Regions from separate parts of the Brumicola nitratireducens FR1064 genome, predicted to be linked through region 1. Evidence: predicted binding sites of a transcription regulator. Region 1 holds the regulator's gene; the other holds the start of a gene.
The links. Region 1 encodes sigma-54, which starts transcription at its own class of promoters, with help from an activator protein. Its sites were predicted from a motif close to GTTGGCACGNNNNTNGNNT; they were not measured.
Positions count from the first base shown of each region.

Region 1 (7,264 bases):
TGTTGATGATGAACAAAAACCGGTCGGTGCTATTAAAATGCATACACTGCTTAAAGCAGGAGTCGTGTAATGTCAAAAGTCGATACCTTATATGGCCCAATAGACGCAACTTTATTTGAGCGTTTCAAAGGCATTAAACTGTTAGTGTGCGACGTTGATGGCGTATTTTCTGACGGTACTATTTTGTTGGGCAATCAAGGTGAAGAACTCAAAGCCTTCAACACAAAAGACGGTTATGGTATCAAGGCTCTAGCAAAAGTTGGCGTTAAGGTTGCTGTTATCACAGGTCGCCAATCAAGTATTGTAGAGCAGCGCATGACGGCACTGAACGTTGATCATATTATGCAAAACAGAGAAGATAAACATATCGCAATAAATGAATTGATTACACAATTTGGCTACAAGGCATCTACGATTGCCAGCGTCGGCGATGACATGCCTGATCTGGGCATGTTCAGCGCAAGTGAAATTGGTATTGCGGTGGCCGACGCTCACCCTTATGTGAAACAGCAAGCCACATTTTGCACAACGTTGGCGGGCGGGCGTGGTGCAGTGCGTGAAATTTGTGACATTATTCTGCAAGCCAAGGGTAAACTTGAAGATATTCACGGAGCAAGCGTATGAATAGGCTGGCTGTTAGTATTATTTTAATATTTGGTATCGCTTTTGCGCTGTATCTACCGACGTGGTTGGAAGATGATAAAGAGGTCGTGTTAAGCGACAAAGACGCTGCGTTGATGCCTAATTACGAGGCGAAAAACTTACGCAGTAAATTATTCGACAAAAATGGCAACCTTACCCATCAAGTCAGCGCTGAGACCATGGAACATTATGAAATGCTGGGGTTTGTCAATTTCACCAACCCTGAATATACGATCTATCTTCAAAGCGATGGTTCAAGTTGGCAATTAAATGCTGACGAAGGGACTTTTTACGACAACAACCGAATTGAGTTGGTTAACGGTGTACAAATTCGTAATCTGCAACCAGAAGACTACATACAAACCATATCGACTAACTTTATAGAAATTGATTTATTGACTAAGACAATTACATCCGATGAACCTCTAGTTATTTCGGGTGCAAACGTTATTATTAATGGCCGAGGGTTCGAAGCCAATTTAGAAACCCAAAAATATGAGTTAAAAAACCATGTTCAAACTGAATATCTACCTGTTCGCTAGCCTACTTATGTTGGCTGGCGCGGGTTCATTAAGTGCACAAGAAGCAATTAAGAAGAACGACTTTGATAAACCAACGAAGCTATCATCTGACAGCAGCTACGGTGACGGAAAAGAGAAAGTAGCCGTGCATGAAGGCAACGTAAAGATTACTCAGGGTACTTTAGAAATCAAAGCTGAACGATTGAAAGTATCAGCAGCTCTTGGTAAAGATAAAGAAGTGTTTGAAGCGACAGGCAATCCAGCGAGTTACACACAACAACTGGCCGACGGCACAATGGTGGTGGCAAAAGCAAACAGTATTCGCTACGAGAAAGCCACTAAAATCATCACGTTAAAAGGAAATGCGGAGCTTTATCAAAATGCGTTTAGTATAAAAACCGACTCAATTATATACAACATTATAAAAGAGCAATGGCAGGCGCAGAAAGACACCGATAGTCAGCAGCAAGTTGTGACCGTATTTGATGGCGATACTTTGAAAAAAACAAAAGAAGCAATGGAAAAGCAAAAGGAAAATAAAAAGTGAGTACCTTGTTTGCAAAACACCTCGCTAAATCATACAAAGCTAGACAAGTTGTAAGAGACGTTAGCTTGGAAGTGTCCACAGGCCAAATTGTTGGCTTGTTAGGCCCAAACGGCGCAGGTAAAACAACGACGTTTTATATGATTGTCGGCTTGGTACCGCTTGATAAAGGTGAAATTTTTATTGACCAATTAGACATGTCAATTCAACCTATGCACGAGCGTGCGAGACATGGCATTGGATATTTGCCCCAAGAAGCCTCTATTTTTCGTAAATTGACCGTGTATGAAAATCTAATGGCAATATTACAAACACGCAAAGAATTGGCAAAAGATCAACGTGAACAAGAAGCTGACGACTTAATGGACGAATTTAATGTCAGTCATATCAGAAATAATTTAGGCATGAGTTTATCCGGTGGAGAGCGCCGCCGCGTTGAAATTGCACGAGCTTTAGCTGCAAATCCTAAGTTTATTTTACTCGATGAACCATTCGCCGGTGTTGACCCAATTTCTGTTAATGATATAAAGAAGATCATTAAACAATTAAAAGAGCGAAACATTGGTGTGTTGATCACAGATCATAATGTACGTGAAACGCTAGATGTCTGTGAAAAAGCATATATTGTAAGTCACGGTGAGCTGATTGCATCAGGAACCTCTGCTGAAGTACTCAGTAACCAAAAAGTGAGAGAAGTGTATCTCGGCGACCAATTTGTATTATAGGTGTATCATGTTTTGTAACTGGCTTTTATCACCATTAGAAATAACTGAAGGACATCAATGAAACCTTCACTGCAGTTAAAATTTAGCCAACAGCTAACAATGACGCCTCAGCTTCAGCAGGCGATAAAGCTGCTACAATTGTCTACATTGGATCTTCAGCTCGAAATTCAGGAAGCGTTGGATTCCAACCCTTTACTAGAAATTGACGAAAGTGAACACAACAACGACAGCTCAGACAGTGACTCTGAACCTCAAGACTATACTGATAAAAACTCACTCAGTGCGGAGAATTCAGATAACGTTGACAGCCACGACGCACTCGAAAACAACCAAATTCCTGATGACTTACCACTAGACAGCTCTTGGGAAGAATATCTAAGCGCCTCGTCTGCGCCAGCCAACATATCCAACGGCCCCGCAGATGATGACTACATATTTCAGGGCGAAACCACCGAAAATATCCAAGACCATCTAATTTGGCAGATGGAATTAACCCCGTTTTCAGATATAGACCGCTCTATTGCTATTGCGATAATTGACTCAATTGATGAGTCTGGTTATCTCACTGTTAGCAGCGAGGAAATTTTAGATAGCTTACAAAACGAAGAAATTGAATTGGACGAAGTTGAATGCGTTCTAAAACGCATTCAAATGTTCGACCCTATTGGTTCCGGCTCTCGTACTCCTCAAGAGTGCTTAATGGTGCAATTAGCCCAATTTGATCCTGCAACGCCTTGGTTGGCTGAAGCCCGTCTGTTGTTAACAGAACACAGCGACTTGTTAAGCAGCAAAGACTACCGCACATTGATGCGTAAAACTCGATTGAAAGAAGACCAGCTGCGAGAAGCAATGCGCCTATTGCAAACGCTTAACCCAAGACCAGGAAGCACAATTGCCGTTAAAGATTCTGAATACGTTATTCCTGACGTGTCTGTTGCGAAAAAAAATGGTCGTTGGACAGTTGAGCTGAATGGTGATTCTTTGCCACCGCTGATCGTCAATAAAGAGTATGAAGCACTCAGTAAAAGCACTAAAAATTCGAACGATTCACAATATATTAAGTCACACTTACAAGAAGCTAAATGGTTTATTAAGAGCTTAGAAAGTCGCAATGAGACACTATTGAAAGTATCTCACTGTATTGTTCAGCAGCAAATGGGCTTTTTTGAACACGGTCCAGAAATGATGAAACCAATGGTTTTAAATGACGTTGCTGAGATGGTCGATATGCATGAGTCAACTATTTCAAGGGTTACCACCCAGAAGTATATGCATACGCCCAGAGGCATTTTCGAGCTTAAGTACTTTTTCTCTAGCCATGTTTCAACTGAATCTGGCGGTGAATGTTCGTCGACAGCAATAAGAGCACTCATCAAAAAGCTCGTTGCGGCGGAGATTGTCAGCAAACCACTTAGTGATAGCAAGATTGCGCAATTGTTGGCCGATCAAGGAATTCAAGTTGCTCGACGAACCATTGCGAAATATCGAGAGTCCCTCTCGATTCCCCCGTCGAACCAAAGAAAAAGTCTGCTGTAGACTTCATAAGAGGACGTAACATTATGCAAATAAATCTAACTGGTCATCACGTTGATATTACTGATTCACTAAGAGCATACGTCGACAGTAAATTCGAACGATTAGAAAGACACTTCGATCATATTAGTAATGTACATGTAGTGTTAAATGTAGAGAAAATAAATCAAAGAGCTGAAGCAACACTTCATCTCAAGGGTGACGTTGTTCACGCTAACGCTGAACATACTGACATGTACGCAGCCATCGATGGACTGATTGACAAGTTAGATCGCCAAGTTATAAAGCACAAGGAAAAGTCAAAACGACATTAGTCGCCTACGAATTATGATTATATCTGATATTATTTCACTCGACCGCACTGAATGTGCGGTTGAGTGTCAAAGCAAAAAACGAATTTTTGAAGTCATCAGCGAAATTGCAGTGAAGGGAAATCCACAGCTCAATTTAAATGATGTGCTTGCGAGCATGTTGGCGCGCGAAAAAATGGGTAGCACAGGCATAGGTAACGGTATTGCTATACCACACGGCAGAATTGAAGGAATACAGGATATAGTTGCTATCATTGTCACTAGCGAAGAACCGATCCAATTCGATGCAATAGACGACAAGCCCGTAGATATATTTTTCGCTTTATTAGTGCCCAGTGAACAAACCCAAGAGCATCTTCAAACGCTTTCATCTATCGCGCAAAAATTGAGCGATAAAAACATAGTAAAAGCGTTAAGAAACGCTGCTACTAGAGACGAAATTATTTCAGCACTAGCGTAAAAATTAACCACACGGTGAATTATCCCACCGTTTCATAACTGTTATCTACCTCTAAAGGACCTGCACACGTGAAACTCTTGATCATCAGTGGTCGCTCTGGCTCAGGCAAATCAATTGCATTAAGGGCCTTGGAAGACCTAGGGTATTATTGCGTCGATAACATACCCGTAAATTTGCTGCCGACACTTACTCATGCACTCGCCGATGAAAGCGAAAAAGTAGCGGTGAGCGTCGATGTTAGAAACATGCCTAAAATGGCGAATGAGCTTAGCGAAATTGTGGACTTTTTGCCCAGTATTTGGGAAGTTACCATTTTGTATTTAGACGCTAGTGATGATGTATTGATTAAGCGCTATAGTGAAACAAGACGTTTGCACCCGCTCTTCAAACTCAATAAATCACTGGCCGAATCAATTGAGGCGGAACGAGAAATATTAGTGCCTGTATCGGAAAAAGCGGATTTACATATCAACACCGATAATTTATCACTGCACGAGCTTTCAGAACTAATTCGAGAAAGAGTGTTAGGTAAAAAAAGCGCAAACTTAGTCCTAGTATTTGAGTCGTTTGGCTTTAAATACGGCATTCCAAGAGATGCAGATTATGTATTTGACGCCCGTTTTTTGCCTAACCCACACTGGGAGCCCGACTTAAAGCCCTTGAATGGATTAGATGGCCCGGTACAGTTATTTTTAGGGGGACAGCCACTTGTCACCAAATTCATATGGCAAATTCAAAACCTGATATCAACTTGGCTGCCACATTTAGAAAGAAACAACCGCAGCTATGTTACTGTTGCTATAGGTTGCACCGGCGGGCAGCATCGCTCTGTATTTGTGGCAGAGGCGCTTGCAAATAGCTTCCGTGCAAGCCATGGGGATGTACAAATCAGACACCGTGAATTGAAGTTGAGCAAAAAAGAAGAGATTGATCCAAATACACTGAATGAGTCTCAGCATGATCGTTGAAAAGCAACTTACTATCGTAAATAAATTAGGCCTGCACGCGCGCGCAGCGACTCAATTAGCAAAATTAGCTAATCAGTTTGAAGCGACAATAACAATGCATCAAGAGGATAAAGAAGCCTTTGCTAACAGTGTGTTAGCGCTTATGATGCTTGAAAGTAGCCAAGGAAAAGAGGTACTCGTGCGCTGCGATGGCGGCGACGCTGAGAAAGCGATGCAGGCGATTGAAAATTTAATCGTAAATAAATTTAACGAAGACGAATAGGGCCTTATGGCTGAAACTGTTGAACAAAACAATGTACAAAGCCAATTAGCATCGATAAGCGAGTCGCTTAACGATGGTACTTTTGTGCAGGTTCGAAAGTTACTCCATGACCTACAGCCAAGTGACGTTGCCCTTCTATTAGAATCCAGCCCGAGTAAAACCCGTAATGAATTATGGCAGCTTATTGATGCTGATTTCCATGGTGATGTACTTGAAGAATTATCGGAGGATGTCCGTAACGGCATCATCTCTAAAATGGTGCCCTCTAGTGTGGTCGATGCACTTGAGGATATGGATACTGATGACTTAGCTGAAACCCTAAGCTCCCTGCCCGATCCGGTTTTACAAAGCATTTTAAAATCGATGGATGCTCAGGATCGTTTGCGGGCGGAAAAAGCCCTATCCTACGGCGAAGAGACGGCCGGTTTCATCATGAATACCGATACCATTACACTTCGGCCTGACGTAACAATTGACGTAGTTTTACGCTATTTGCGACTTAAAGGTGAGCTACCCGAAAACACCGATACTTTATACGTTGTAAATCGTCATGATAATTTGATCGGCACTGTGCCGGTGACTAAATTACTGACTTCACCTCCGGACATGAGCGTGAACGAGATCATGAATGAGGAGCCTGAAACCATTCCCGTGGACATGAGTGACAGTGAAGTTGCGAGTATGTTTGAGCGTTACGACTGGCTTTCAGCACCCGTTATCGATAAAAACAAAACGCTTGTCGGGCGGATCACAATAGATGACGTGGTCGACATTATTCGCGAAGACGCCGAACACTCAATGATGAGTATGGCGGGTCTCGATGATGAAGAAGATACATTTGCTCCTGTTGGAAAAAGTACTCAGCGTCGCTCTATTTGGCTCGGTGTTAATTTAGTTACCGCTTTAATGGCTGCTGCGGTGAGCGATTTGTTTGAAGCTACACTGAGTCAGCTTGCCGTACTAGCTATCTTGAATACCATTGTGCCCAGCATGGGTGGCGTTGCGGGTAACCAAACGCTGACCTTAGTGATCCGCGGTATGGCCTTAGGTCACGTCAGTCAAAGCAACTCGGTATGGCTTATCAAAAAAGAACTCGCCATCGGCTTTTTAAATGGCGTGATTTGGGCAACACTTATCGCTTCGGTAATAGCGCTGTGGAAGCAAGACTTTATGCTCGGTGTGGTTATCGCCTTTGCGATGATGATGAATATGATTGCGGCTGGATTAGCCGGCGCAACGCTGCCGATTATTATGAAAAGATTAAATATTGATCCTGCGCTCGCTGGTAGCGTCATCTT
Region 1 is NC_016041.1:965,223-972,486, reverse strand. Features, by position in the region: gene GNIT_RS04240 (KpsF/GutQ family sugar-phosphate isomerase) at 1-70, shown strand, start outside; gene kdsC (3-deoxy-manno-octulosonate-8-phosphatase KdsC) at 70-624, shown strand; gene lptC (LPS export ABC transporter periplasmic protein LptC) at 621-1,184, shown strand; gene lptA (lipopolysaccharide transport periplasmic protein LptA) at 1,153-1,710, shown strand; gene lptB (LPS export ABC transporter ATP-binding protein) at 1,707-2,432, shown strand; gene GNIT_RS04215 (RNA polymerase factor sigma-54) at 2,490-3,968, shown strand; gene hpf (ribosome hibernation promoting factor) at 3,992-4,279, shown strand; gene ptsN (PTS IIA-like nitrogen regulatory protein PtsN) at 4,293-4,736, shown strand; gene rapZ (RNase adapter RapZ) at 4,805-5,704, shown strand; gene GNIT_RS04195 (HPr family phosphocarrier protein) at 5,694-5,966, shown strand; gene mgtE (magnesium transporter) at 5,973-7,264, shown strand, end outside.

Region 2 (7,264 bases), 1.7 Mb from region 1:
GACGCCGCTTCGGTATTATTTAGTGAAGAACTCGGCGCAGTTATTCAAGTGTCAGAAAGTGCAAAAGACAGTGTTTTGGCGCTAGCAAAAAAATATGAGTTGAGTAAGCTACTGCACACAATCGGCACGGTATCAGCGGACGATGTGATTTGCTTCTCAAATGAAGGCGAATGTATTGTTAAAAATACACGCACGCATTACCGCACACTTTGGTCGAGCACGACCTTCGCAATGCAAACGCTGCGCGACAATCCTGCCTGTGCGAAACAAGAACATGACGCTAAACGTGACCCAGCAAATCCTGGCTTACACAGCCTGCTGACCTTCGACATTAATAAAGATATTACGGCGCCTTTTATCAATTTGGGGAGTAAGCCAGAAGTTGCGATATTACGTGAACAAGGCGTCAACTCGCATGTTGAAATGGCTGCGGCGTTCCATCGTGCGGGCTTTACCCCAATTGATGTGCACATGAGCGATATGCTAGCAGGACGCAGTCTTGATAACTTCGCTGGTTTAGTTGCCTGTGGTGGCTTTAGTTACGGTGACGTACTAGGCGCTGGCGAGGGGTGGGCTAAGTCAATTTTATTCAATGAACAGGTCAAAGCGACGTTTAAAGCGTTTTTCGAGCGCAACGATACCTTTTCTTTAGGCGTTTGTAACGGTTGTCAGATGCTGTCTAATTTGAAGTCATTGATTCCCGGTGCTGAACACTGGCCACATTTTGTAACTAATCAATCAGAACGTTTTGAAGCGCGCGTTGCTATGGTTGAAGTTGCCGACTCACCTTCAGTGTTTTTAACCGGAATGCAGGGCTCTCGGATGCCAATAGCCGTTTCTCACGGCGAAGGTCGCGCAGAATTCAAACTCGATAATCAAATATCGATGTTGAAGAATGAGAGCCAGATCGCGCTGCGCTTTATAGACAATTACGGACGCGTAACAAGCGAGTACCCAGCGAACCCGAATGGTTCAGAACAAGGCATTACAGGGTTAACGTCTTTAGATGGCCGCAGCACTATAATGATGCCGCACCCAGAGCGAGTATTTAGAACAGTTAGCAACTCATGGCGCCCAGATGAATGGAAAGAAGACGGCCCTTGGATGCGTATGTTTAGAAACGCACGCGTCTTCGTCGGATAGTATCTACTTGGAAAGTTGACGGTGGAATAAACGGTTAGTGCAAAACGGCTAACCGCCTCTTCGATTTTTTTCGCGGTTGATCAACTTTTGATTAGGGTGTTTTTTTAACAAGACATAAACGGAAGCCAAGCCACCGTGCTGCTTTTGTGCCGTATGAAAGGCAATCACCATATCAATCTGTCGTAACCATTGATTCACAAAACTTTTTAAGAAAGCAGGGAAGGGTTTACTATTTAAGCCCATGCCGTGCTGTACTAGTAAGGTTCTAATTCCTCTTTCATGACAGTCTTTAATGGTGTTGTATAAGGTCACGCGCGCGTCGTCAAACTTCATGTGCGTTATATTCAACGTGACGTCGATTTGATATTTAGCGAGTCTTAAATTCTTATAAACGCCTTGCTGCACGCCGTCTTGTTTGTACTCGATAAAGTCGTGTGGGTCGATAGGCTCGACTTTTTCAACCGTCAGTCCATTGTCATCTTTTTCAACTTCAGCGATAAGGGCTTCTCGCTTTAGCCTTTGTGCAAGGGTTTCTGTGTTCTTGTTTGTTAAGGCAACTTTATCCGTTTGGGCTAAAGGCTTAACGTCACTCATTTCTTCAAAAAACGAAGAGTTGTCGGGGAGAGAATGCGACATAAAAAGGCCTCGTTGTTTGTTTCTGTCTAATAACAGGGTATACGTCAGTTTCAGGAACTTAGTCCAGTTGGGTGCTGATTTATCTGCACTCGGTTAACGCATCCATATTATTCAACAACAAAAGCCTTAAAAACAGTCCTATTGTCGCGCTACGTAGTCGTTTGGCTGAATATTCGCCAATAAACTGCGATCACGACTAGTCACGGTTGCCGTTTCAGCGAATACTTGCGTGACTACAAGAGAAGTGGGATGCAGCACAAACTGCTTGTACTCTTGACCAAAAGTATCTCTAATTTGTTTAACACTAAATAGCGTTAGGGTGTCTCCAGCTTTCACTTTTTGATTTTTGCCTAGATTTATTTGCAGTTGGTTATTGTTGACCGCCAATATTCTGCCCATTGTCGGTTCACAAATGGCGAACTTTTCTAAGTCTATTGCTGACTCCTGCATGCTTTCTAAGACAGCTCTACCATAGCGACTGCGCCAAAACTCGTCTGAATTAACGTCAAGTTTGCGGGTCATGTCAAACTCCCAAGCTTCCGATATACGATACTGCTTGCTTAATAATTCTTCGCCTGATGCACCATTTAATAAGGTTAACGTGTACGCGAAGTTACGTACAGCCTGATCACCTTTCCAAAACGTAAAGGCACTTGCGTGATCTCGCTCAACGCTAATGTCGTCGATGGTGATTGCAAGTACATATTGCACATCCGTCTTTTGTGCCAATTTTGTGGCTTGTATTTGTTGGTCAGTGTTATGCCAATTAAGCGTATAAGGCTCTACTTCGCTGAGCGTTAGCCCAGTGCTAATTTGTGAAAATGTTTCTTGCAGTTTTAAAGCGGCTGCGGCGCCTAAATGATGCACTTGACCGTCTGCTGCTTGCGCCCCGTAACGAATAGGGAAGTAAGTTGTTGCTAATCTTTTCGTATAGTCAGCGGCTGAGCATTGAGATTTTTGTGAAAAGATATCCGCTCGAATTGATACGGTTACATAACCATCCGAGTAAACCTCATCTATTAACTCTAGCGTGCTTACTTCTCCGCTGGAACGAATTTCTAGGTGGTCGTTCATTAACAGACCATTAGTCATTTGTTGCACACTCCTGACAGAGGCGCCAGCAAATAGCAGAGCTTGCTTAATGGCTTCCTCAGTCGCTTGATGCTTTGCCGCCATTTTATCACCATTCAAAATGGCAGCATGTCCGGTAGCTGAGAACCACGCTGCGTTTGCTGTTTGGCTTAATATTAATGATAGTACGATAATAAGGTTTCGCAAAGTTGCGTTACGCCTCTTAAGGCCTTTTACCGCGGCGCTCTGTATTATGGCGTTTCGTAGTCTTGAGTCGTTTATATAAAACATTAATTTCATTACTTATTTCACTTATTGGACTTTGTGGTAATCCACTGGCGGTCAAATCAACAGCAGTGATTTGCACTTAGGTAGTTCTATGTGTAAACCTATACAAGTTATGTGCCATACCTTTAATAATTAACTCACCGACTTCTACGCTTTTAACTGCCATTTTGAGTTTTCATAAATTTGGTTCATATTTTGCATTAACTCCAATATCAAAAAGCAGTGAATAAACGCACAGCTATATGGGGCCATGAGTGCGCCGTATAATCAATTAAATACGAATAGGTTGAATATGCCAAAGATGAAAAAAGTACGCGTCATTATAGCTTCTGTTGGAGTGATCACTTGCTTGAGTCTGTCAGGATGCAGTTCATTGTTTACCAAGCATGTAGAGTGGGAAACCATTGAGCCTGAGCAATACCCAGTGATTAATGCAGTAGGCTATGCTCCCATTGCAGCGCAATTAGGTGGTGATGAATCTACCAAAACATTGATGGCGATAAAAGCATCTAAATTGGATGCCTATCGTGAGCTTGCAGAGCAGGTGTATGGCCAGAAAGTTGACGGTGAGCAGGAGTTGGCAAATATGATCTTAACCAACAACCAGTTAAAGAGTTCGGTTGAAGGCGTAATACGCGGCGCAAGAGTCGTTAAGACTTATCCCGTAGGCGAGGACACCTATGCAACTGAACTGGAGCTCGATATGTCTCGGGTCTACGACATTTATTTGTCCACGGCAAAACCTAGAAAAATTAGAAAGGTGACCTATTACTAGGGCTTGATACGTAAGCGAGTCATTTTTATTAGGCCCTGATGACTCGGTAAAAAAAACAATAAAAAAGCCAGCGATAACGCTGGCTTTTTTGAAATTATATTTTTAACCTGAGCAACAGTCTTGTTTGAATGTAAATAGCAACCGCTGTTTGCTTAAGCTGTGTATCCTTTTGAACCCGCATCGCCCGTAGTCTTGCCACTGCGATCGTAGGTCATTGACTCGCGTGCACGCAGCTCCATCATGAGATTGCGAAGATGCGTTAAACGAAGTTGGCCTTGTTCAACTGACTTAGCATTAATCTGCGTCAAATACTTACATTCATGGATGATTGCATCGCAACTTTCCATGGCTGCCACTGCGTCTTCCGTGCTTTCGCCGTTTGCCTTCGCTTTTTCGAATAATGAAGATATCGACTGATCCTGCTCCTCAATGAATGAAAGCAGTTCTTCTTTATCTTTTAACAATCCCATCAGAGTCTCAGGCTCTCTCGAACTTATCAGATGAAGCTCATTTTCCAACAATGCTTTCAGAGCAGTTAGCTGCTCCGCTTGTTTATCAATTGCACTTAATAAACTCGTCATCATCAGATTCTAAGCTCCATTCGTTTAAATACCATTTCCGAAAATCTGAGATTCCAATTTGGCAATTTTTTGCGCCAAAACTTCAGGGTTTATCTTGTATTCACCATCAGCAATCGCTTTTTTCAGTTTATCAACTTTCTCTTGATTGACTGGCGCTTCTGCGCTTTTCTTCTGCACTTGCGTAAGCTGTTGTGCAGATGTAGTTAGCGACACAGAGTCTTGACGTGACGCAGTAGACTGCGTTGCGGCTTGCGCTGTGTTAGCGTTTGCAGTTTGACTTGGAGTCTGCTGTTGTGCCAGCTTCTGCCCGTCAATTTGCGGTTTGTTTGCATTGTTTATATTGTTAATAGTCATAATTTTTTCCAGAACCTATAACACCTCAAACATGTTATCGACTTCTTATTGGCTAACTTTAGCAAGAAAGTGAAATAAAATCACATTTTCTACCGAATTTGCTCAAAATACTTCTAATTATTCAAGCTGATAACGCCAAAGCGTCAAAATTTTATCACTTTTCATTAAATTTGGATACTCACTTCGCTGGTACTAGACACTGTTGCCGTCACTGTTTTCTTCGATGAGGCGTTCTGCACTCTGATTGTGTCTCCCAAATTTCCGTCCTGTTCAGCAATGCCCGATACCTTCAAACTTAAGCCGCTGGTCACCGCCATTATCGTCACTTTGTCACCCTTACAGACGAAACAAAGCATGCCGTCATTAATAATTTGGCCGGGTCTCACGCGACGTTTAAGCCGCGCTCCAACAAGGTTTACCGTGTCGCTGTATGTCGAACCTCTTAGCCTATTAACTGGTATATCGGCCACATATAGATTTTTTTCAGTTAAAAGTGAGCCGGGGCTCAGTGTTTCTGATGTAACAACCACCGGTTTAGTTTGCTCTACCTGAACAGAAGTGAATAAATACCAGCTTGTTGTAGGGCAGGTTACTTTCACCGATACGTTCGACTGTCTTAAACTGGAATCAGAAGATTCATATTCAAATGGTGCTTTGCATGGGGGGATATGAATCCTGCTGTCAACTTCGGCGGCCTGTACGTTTACATCAGCACTATCGTCAAAAAAAGCGTTTTGCTGAACATAAAGCTCTGCCTGTTGTTGTATACTCTGGTGAACAGACGCATTGGCAGCCGTCGGGAAAATCACTAAAAAATAGGTCAAGCCAATGCCCAAAGCTGTCGATAAAGAATTACTTAGATTATTTTGCATTTGTCTTTTACCTGTTTTTATCGTCTCTGCATGAACTTATTCGCGCAGTGTTTAGAGAGTGTCAAAAGTTCGGCACATTTAGCGCTTATATGCGCTTCTTTAATGCGGTATATTAGATAACGCAACAATCATGCCTAAACTAAAATTTGGAGGTAATGAATGTCCAGTATTATGGATTCAGTCAATCAACGAACGCAGCTCGTCGGCCAAAATCGCTTAGAACTTTTGTTATTTAGACTTAATGGTAAACAGCGCTTTGGGATTAACGTGTTTAAAGTGCGTGAAGTTTTACAATGCCCTCCATTGACTCAAATTCCAAGGCTTAACGCCTTAGTTCGCGGCGTAGCTCATATCCGAGGTCAAACTATATCAATTATTGATTTAAGCATGGCAACAGGTGGGCGTAAAATCGAAAACCTTAAAGACGGATTTATCATCATCGCCGAATACAATCGTTCGGTTCAAGGCTTTTTGGTAGGCTCGGTCGAACGCATCATTAATACTAATTGGGATGCTATAATGCCTCCGCCACAAGGCACGGGCAAAGCGAGCTACCTAACTGCCGTGACAGAAATGGACAACGAACTTATTGAGATCCTCGACGTTGAGAAAATTCTGAATGAGATATCACCGTTGAATACTGATGTCAGTAAAGACCTCGCTGACAGCCTTGACGTGAGTTTTAGTGCAGGGAAAATTATTTTTATTGCCGATGATTCGTCAGTTGCAAGAAACCAAGTTAAAAAAGCGCTTACCGCTCTAGGCTTAGAAATTGAAGTGGCCAAAAATGGACTGGAAGCACTCAAACGCCTAAAACAAATCGCTGCTGAAACGGGTGACGTGACCGACAAAGTGGGCGTGCTAGTGTCGGACATAGAAATGCCAGAAATGGACGGTTACACGCTGACCGCTGAAATCAAAAATGATCCTCAATTAGCCAGACTGCATGTTGTTTTGCATACCTCTTTAAGCGGTGTGTTCAACCAGGCGATGGTAAAGAAAGTGGGAGCCGACGATTTCATTGCTAAATTCCACCCTGATGAACTCGCTTCAGCCGTGCAAAAATGGTTAAGTACCGAACTTAGAGCGAAATAATGCCGCGTGAATAAAGAACTCTCCCCCGTTATGTATGAAAAATTTTGCCACTTCTTGCATTCCAAAAGTGGTATCTTACTTGGCGGTGCAAAGCAATATCTGGTAAGAAGTCGGCTGTTGCCTTTAATGTATCGCGTTGCCTCTTCTCATCCAGGCAGCGCAGATCCAGCTGGCAATAATCTAGATAGTCTTATTGAAAAAATCATCTCTCAACGTGATCCCTTGCTTACGCAGGCTTCGCTTGAAGCGATGACAACCAATGAAACGCTGTGGTTCAGAGATACATATCCATTCGAGATACTGCGAAGCAAAATATTGCCAGAGCTGCTAGCAAAGCAAAATAGAATTAGAATTTGGAGTGCGGCAAGCTCAACCGGTCAAGAGGCTTACTCTATTGCCATGACTATCGCTGAGTTTTTAAAGTCAAACAGAGGCGGCTTTGAGCGAGG
Region 2 is NC_016041.1:2,671,192-2,678,455, reverse strand. Features, by position in the region: gene purL (phosphoribosylformylglycinamidine synthase) at 1-1,143, shown strand, start outside; gene smrA (DNA endonuclease SmrA) at 1,192-1,779, opposite strand; gene GNIT_RS11565 (flagellar assembly protein FlgT) at 1,918-3,150, opposite strand; gene GNIT_RS11560 (LPP20 family lipoprotein) at 3,440-3,913, shown strand; gene GNIT_RS11555 (flagella synthesis protein FlgN) at 4,066-4,497, opposite strand; gene flgM (flagellar biosynthesis anti-sigma factor FlgM) at 4,519-4,848, opposite strand; gene flgA (flagellar basal body P-ring formation chaperone FlgA) at 5,013-5,720, opposite strand; gene GNIT_RS11540 (chemotaxis protein CheV) at 5,880-6,815, shown strand; gene GNIT_RS11535 (CheR family methyltransferase) at 6,846-7,264, shown strand, end outside.
Region 2: GNIT_RS11560 (LPP20 family lipoprotein) is a predicted target of sigma-54. The motif match lies at 3,321-3,339, and genes of this name have one in related genera.